Linked DNA regions of Thalassobaculum sp. OXR-137. The protein of the gene in region 1 binds, or shares a complex with, the protein of each later gene. Links are inferred from orthologs where the notes say so. Each region holds a gene or a part of one and is shown on either strand. Other genes may lie near its edges. The genes, in order: T8K17_RS23355 and T8K17_RS20270.

Region 1 (3,207 bases):
ACGGATCCGCCGAACGGCTCGCCGGGGCGACCAGCGGCAAGGTGCGCGAGGAGGCTCCGGCCACCCCGGGGCCCGTCCGCAAGCCGGCCAGACGCGCCGCACCGGCGCCGGCTCCGCAGCCCGAGGCGGCCCCGGACGACGGCGCGCGCTCCCAGGCGGAGCGCGATCTGATGAACGCTTTGAGGAATGTACGCTGAGATGAGCTACGACCGGATGGGACGACGGGCGGCTCCGCCCCCGCAGGACGACGAAGCCAAACTCGGCCGGACCCACGCCCCGGTGGCCGCCCGTGCGGCGACCCCGAACGCCGAGCGGCTGGCACGCGGCCGCGCTGCGGCGGCGGCCATACGCGCCGCACAGCAGCAACAGCAGCAGCGGGACGGGCAGGGTGGGAAACCCGGCCCGGACGCCAAGCCGGCAAAGGCGGCGAAACGGGGCGGCGCCGCGCTGCGGATCCTGCCGCTGACCGCGTTCGCCGCGGCGCTCGTGCTGTCGGTCAAGGTTGCCGATCTGTGGGAGCGGCGGGACACGCTGGTGAAATCCATCACCATCGGAACCGTCGCCAGCGCCGCCGCGCCGGAGGCCCAGGGTCCGATCGACGCGCCGACAGGACCGGTGGTGACCGCCGACTCGCCCGAGGCGTCGCGTCCGATCATGCAGCTTGCCCAGGCCGACTCCACCGGCTCCGGAGAGAAGGTCGACCCGTTCAACCTCGGAAAATCGCAGATCGAGCTGCTGCAGAGCCTGGCCGATCGCCGGCAGGAGTTGGAGGCGCGCGAGCAGACGATCGTTCAGCGCGAAGGGCTGCTCGCCGCGGCTGAACACCGCATCGATCAGAAGATCGGAGAACTGAACGGCATCAAGGCCGAAATCGAAGACCTGATCCGCAAGTACGACAAGCAGGAAGAAGAACAGCTTGCCAGTCTCGTAAAGATCTATGAGACAATGAAGGCGAAGGACGCGGCGAAGATTTTCGATGCTCTCGACATGGATATCCTGCTGCAGGTAATCGAGCGGATGAAGGCGTCGAAGACAGCGCCGGTACTGGCGGCGATGACGCCGGAGCGGGCGAAAGAGGTGACGGCGCGCATCGCGGAGCGACGAAAGATGCCGGATATCAACTGAATCGGCGAGTGGGCTTCGGCGCCACCGCCTCCACAGGTGTCGGTGTCTAAATTACGGCGGCTAAATCACTAATCTCGTTTACAAGGTTTTAACCCCCCTGGCATACGTTGTGCCGAATTCGGCGGCGCCCGCGCATCTTTGGGCGGGCATCAGTGACTTGAGGAGACGGGTTATGGCGGTTGATATGAACATGTCGATTCTCATCGTCGACGACTACAAGACGATGTTGAGGATCATTCGAAATTTGCTGCGCCAACTGGGTTTCGCGAATGTCGATGAAGCGTCCGATGGGGCGACGGCCCTGCAGAAGCTGCGTCGCGGCGATTTCGGTCTGGTCATCTCCGACTGGAATATGGAACCGATGACCGGCCTACAGCTCCTCAAGGAAGTGCGTACCGACGCCAAGCTGAAGTCCACGCCGTTCATCATGGTCACCGCCGAAAGCAAGACCGAGAACGTGATCGCCGCCAAGAAGGCGGGCGTGAACAACTACATCGTGAAGCCGTTCAACGCCGCCACGCTCAAGACCAAGATGACCGCGGTCATCGGCGAGTTCTGAGTATGCGACCGGGCGGGGCGGGGTGAAGTCCGGGGTCGAAGCCGACAGCGCGTTGGCACGCGCTCTGTCGGAGATCGCGGCCGCCGACGGCGAGCTTCAGGACGCGTTCGACCGGGTACTGGAAGCCGCGGAAATGCTGATGGACACCGGTGAATCCGCCGGCGGTGCCGTCGGCGAGGCTATTTTCGCCGCCACCGGATCCATCTTCGAGGCGTCCGCGATGCGCGACATTGTGGGGCAGCGTCTCAGCGCGATCCGCGAGGCCGTGACCCTGCTCGACTCCTCGACTGCACCTGCGCTCGAAACAAAACGTGACAAAGCGCGGGAAATAGACGAAAAAAGAGGGAACGGGTCGGCTTCGGAGAGCGGGTTGCTCAACGGTCCACAGTTGCCGGGAGCGGCCACGAGCCAAGCGGAGGTCGACGCGCTGTTCGATAACCTCGATTAGGCGCGAATGACATTCAGCCGGGCAGAGCGACGGGACCCCGACAAGGGCAGCAGCCAGCCGCTGTTCCTCAGCCTGTTTCTGTTGCTGCTGGCCTTCTTCATCATGCTCAATGCCATTTCCACGGTCGAGGAAGGGCGCAGCGACCGGGTCATGGAGAGCGTGAAGCGCGCTTTCCCGTCGGCCGTACGCTCGGACATCGCCGAGGATCTGCTGGACGCCGAGCCCGGCAGGGTGATCGGCGAATCCGTTCGCTCCGCGTTGGGCACCGTCTTCCGGGAGGTGCTGCCGGCCGTCGAAGTCCAGGTCGAAGCCGACGGCAATCCGATTTTCGTCTCGATCCCGGCCCGGCAGGTCTACGCCCCGGCCGCAGGCGGCGTGACTCCGGTGATGGAGCGGCTCGCCGGCCGTCTGGCCCCGATTCTGAACAATCCGCCGGCGGGCAGCGTTCTGGAGCTGCAGATTCTCTACGGCGCGTCGGAATCGGCGCCGCAGCGCGACCGGGATCAGCTCGTCTTCCGCGCCAGCGAGACTGTCCGCGTCTTCGCCGATCATGAGGTCGATCCGGCGATCCTGTCCGCCGGGCTGGAGCCGTTCGATCCGGAGGTCGTGCGCCTGATCTTCCGCACGCGGCCGGCAGGCGCGTACGGACCGGAGCTCGGGGGCGGGGCATCGTGACCGTCGAGCTGTCCCATGTCCGGACGATGGTCCGCCGCGGCGAGCGCAAGCTCGGCCGCCGGGCAGGACGCAAATACGGCGGCGGCGCGAGCTGGATGGTGACGCTGGTCGATCTGGTGTCGCTGATGCTGGCGTTCTTCGTGCTGCGCTTCGCCATGACGACGGTCGACACGCCCAGCTTCGAAAATGCCGCCGGCGCCATGGCTCTCGTGCTCGGCCGCGAGGTGTCGGCGGTGAAGGAAACGCCGCCGGTGGAACTCAGCGTGTCGGCGGAACGGACCCGTCGCGGCTTCTCGCTCGGCTATCTGGAACCGGTTCTCGAGGCAAAGATGGCGGCGGACCCGGTGCTGAGCCAGGCCATGATCGCCCGCGCCGGGGATCAACTGGTCATCGCCCTGCC
Region 2 (3,585 bases), 690 kb from region 1 along the record:
GCGCGCCGTCCAGCGCGTCGCCGAGCGTGTCGACCGCGGTGACCCGGGCCGCCACGTTCGCGGCACTGTCGATCAGGCCCTGGGCTTCCAGGTCGTCCAGATTGGCGCGCAGCAGCGGCAGCGAGGCGGCAAGCGCCTCGGGGTTGCCGTCCCATAGGCGCACGGAATGGCCGGCGCGGGCGAAGACGATGGCCCAGGCCCGGCCGATCAGGCCGGCCCCGGCAACCGCGAAGGTCTCGGGCATGACGTTCCCTCAGATGCGTTTCTTCGTGATGGTGGCGCGCAGTCTAGCCGCCGGGCCACCGCACCGGGAAGGTCCGTCGACCGGTGCCGCAAAACAAAACGGGCGCCGCAAGGGCGCCCGGATTGATCGGTTGGGAGAGGGGCCTCGGGAGGCCTGGCAGGACTACTCCTTGAGCAGCTCCGGCAGGGCGTCCAGCAGGGCGTCGCGGTCCGACTTCGCCACGTAGTCCGCGAAGCCGACCTGATGGCCGCGCTCCAGGTCCTGTTCGGACGTCCGGGACGACAGGGCGACGACCGGCGTGTCGGCCCAGGCGGTCTCCTTCAGCTTCTCGGCGAAGGTGAAGCCGTCCATGTCCGGCATCTCGATGTCGGTGACGATCAGGTCGAAATTCGCTCCAGCCTCGCACAGGTCGAGGGCCTTCTGCGCGCTGTCGACCGGCACGACCTTGTAGCCGGAGGTGGCGAGCAGCGGGGTCATCAGGTTGCGGAAGAACGCGCTGTCGTCGACCAGCAGCAGACGGCGCTTGCTGGTGTTCTCCTTGCCCTGGCGCGAGCGGCGGAACCAGTCGCCGAAGGCCTCGGTCAGGTAGAACCCGGCATCGACGATGTCGGTCGCCTTGTCCTTGATGATCGCCGAACCCATCATGCCGGCGCCGTCCGGGGCGATGGTGACGTCGATCCGGTCCTCGACCACGTCGAGGATCTCGTCGACCACCAGGCCCATCGACTTGCCGTCGTCGGTGAAGACGAGGGCGGGGCGCTGGCCTTCGCGGGCCAGGGCAGCGGCACCCTTGCAGATGACCAGCGGCATCAGCGAGCCGCGGTACTGCACGAGCGGCCGGCCTTCGGAATGCTCCACCGTCTTCAGGTCGAGCATCTCGATGCGGGCGACCAGCGAGAGCGGGACCGCCTTCGGACCGTCGTCGCCGGACTTGAACAGCAGCAGGGTCTGCTCTTCCAGGGACATGTCGAACTCGTCGCTGCCGTCGTAATCGGCCTGATCCGGGACGATGACCTCGCCGGTCTCCTGGGCGATGCCGTTGGGATCGAGGATCATGATCACAGAGCCGTCGCCGAGGATGGTGTTACCGGAGAATACGGTCAGGTCGCGGAGGACCGGGGCGACCGGCTTGACCACGATTTCCTCGGTGTCGAACACCTTGTCGACCAGCAGGCCGAAGGAATAGGTGCCGACCTGCATGACGACCACGAAGGTCTCTGCCGTGGTGTCCGCGGTGTCCTTGCCTTCGTCCAGGCGCAGCAGGTCCCGCAGGGAGACCAGCGGCAGCAGGCGGTCGCGCAGACGCATGACCCGGGTGCCCTGCACCGTCTCGATGCGGTTCGGACCGTCGGTCGTGGTCTTGACCAGTTCCAGCACGGAGAGCTGCGGGATGGCGAAGCGCTCGCTGGAGGAGGCGACGACCAGGGCCGAGACGATGGCCAGCGTCAGCGGGATCTTGATCTTGAAGACCGAGCCCTTGCCCACCTGGCTGGTGAGGTCGACGGTGCCGCCGATCTTCTCGATGTTGGTCTTCACCACGTCCATGCCGACGCCGCGGCCGGACACGCTGGTGATCTTCTCCGCGGTGGAGAAGCCCGCCTTGAAGATCAGCTGCAGGATCTGCTGATCCGACATGTTGGCCGCGTCGGCCGAGCCGACCACGTTCTTCTCGATCGCCTTGGCGCGGATCTTCTCCGGGTCGATTCCCTTACCGTCGTCGGCGATCTCGATGATGATGTGACCGCCCTCGTGATAGGCGTTCAGGCGGATATGGCCGGTCTCCGACTTGCCGAAGGCGAGGCGGGTGGCCGGGTCCTCGACGCCGTGATCGGCGGAGTTGCGCACCATGTGGGTGAGCGGGTCCTTGATCATCTCAAGGACCTGGCGGTCGAGCTCGGTGTCCGCGCCCTGCATGACCAGCTCGATCTTCTTGTTCAGTTCGTGCGCCAGGTCGCGCACGATCCGCGGCAGCTTCGACCAGGCATTGCCGATTGGCTGCATGCGCGTCTTCATGACGCCTTCCTGCAGCTCGGAGGTCACCTGGCTCAGGCGCTGCAGCGGAACGCTGAAGCCTTCGATCTCGCGGCCGTTGCTGCGGGCGATCTGCAGGAGCTGGTTGCGCGTCAGCACAAGCTCGGAAACCATGGTCATCAGGTTCTCGAGCAGATCCACGTTCACGCGGATGTTCTGCGAGGCGGCCTTGCTCTCGGCGATCGGCATCGCCTCGGCGGTGGCGGAAGAGGTCTCCGGAGCCTTTTCGGCGATGGCCGGGACCGACGGCGGGGCGGCCGGCAGCTCGGGCTCGAACTCGGCGGCCGCCGGGGTCTCCTCGGGGCCGGGCGCTTCCATGAAGGCGCGCTCCAGTTCGTCCAGGGGAACTTCGCCCGGCCGGGTGCCGATCACGTCCCCACCGGGGATCGGGGCGTCGAGATCCGCGTCGGCCAGGGTCTCCATGGTAGCGTCGGCGGCGGCCTCGGGGTCATTGGCCACGGCGGCGGCCGGCGCGGCAGGGGCGGCCGGCGCGGCAGTGGGAGTGCGGCCCTCGGCCAGCTCGTTCAGCTGCTCGATCAGGTCCTCGTCGCTGCCTTCCGGCTCCTGCTCGGTCTGCTCGATATGGGCCAGGATGCTCTTGATCCGGTCGAGCGACGCCAGGATGACGGTGACCGAGGTCGGGGTGACCTCCAGCTCCTTGTCCCGGTACTTGCCGAGCACGTTCTCCGCCGCGTGGGCGACGGTCTCGAGTCGCGGCAGGCCGATGAAGCCGCAGGTTCCCTTGATCGTGTGCACGATCCGGAAAATGCTGGCGATCAGACCCGCGTCGTTCGGGTTCTGCTCCAGCTTGACGATTTCAACGTCGAGTTCGGCGAGTCCTTCCGCCGTCTCGGTGAGGAATTCGCTCAGCAGCTCATCCATGTCTTCTGACCCCTGTCGTGGCACGCAAACGCATTACCTGTTTGACACTAGAGTTCAAAGAAAAGGTTAACGCAGGACCACCCGGCGACCTAGATTTGAGATATCCTGTTTTCTTTGTCATATGATTGAAGGCTGGGAAGAGACGGGAGCCGTCGGGGAGGGACGATGGAGGGATTTCGGTGGACTGTGTCCGGTTGCCTTGGAAGGCCGAGGGCGTCTCCGCGGGGAGGCTGCGCGGATGAGTGACTGGGGCCGCGTCGACAACACGGTCAAGCCGATTGCCGAGGCCCGGTCACCCCTGATCCGACAGCTCTACGACTATTGGCATGGCAAATGCTGCGGGCGGTCCATGCCGGCACGCGCCGATATCGATCCGCTCGATATCCCGATCCTTCTGCCGTACCTGATTCTGGTCGACGTCCTGCCCC

The links.
Region 2: the proteins of T8K17_RS23355 (region 1) and T8K17_RS20270 are in contact, whole or in part, in a solved structure (PDB 1A0O), measured with the Escherichia coli proteins. The link is inferred for Thalassobaculum sp. OXR-137 from one-to-one orthologs.

Annotation. Positions count from the first base shown.
Region 1 is NZ_CP139715.1:5,039,874-5,043,080, reverse strand. The notes cover bases 98-2,990. They hold T8K17_RS23355 (response regulator), read left to right. Parts: upstream 98-1,297; coding sequence 1,298-1,684; downstream 1,685-2,990. Other genes in these bases: T8K17_RS23340 (flagellar motor protein MotB), read left to right, coding at 2,804-2,990; T8K17_RS23345 (flagellar motor protein MotB), read left to right, coding at 2,139-2,807; T8K17_RS23350 (hypothetical protein), read left to right, coding at 1,707-2,132; T8K17_RS23360 (MotE family protein), read left to right, coding at 280-1,125; T8K17_RS23365 (DUF6468 domain-containing protein), read left to right, coding at 98-197. Also shown: more of T8K17_RS23365, read left to right, coding at 1-97; more of T8K17_RS23340, read left to right, coding at 2,991-3,207. UniProt on the Escherichia coli protein: Involved in the transmission of sensory signals from the chemoreceptors to the flagellar motors.
Region 2 is NZ_CP139715.1:4,351,468-4,355,052, reverse strand. What follows is about bases 207-3,477. They hold T8K17_RS20270 (chemotaxis protein CheW), read right to left. Parts: upstream 3,158-3,477; coding sequence 407-3,157; downstream 207-406. Other genes in these bases: T8K17_RS20265 (PAS domain-containing protein), read left to right, coding at 3,396-3,477; T8K17_RS20275 (3-hydroxyacyl-CoA dehydrogenase), read right to left, coding at 207-244. Outside these bases: more of T8K17_RS20275, read right to left, coding at 1-206; more of T8K17_RS20265, read left to right, coding at 3,478-3,585. UniProt on the Escherichia coli protein: Involved in the transmission of sensory signals from the chemoreceptors to the flagellar motors. CheA is autophosphorylated; it can transfer its phosphate group to either CheB or CheY.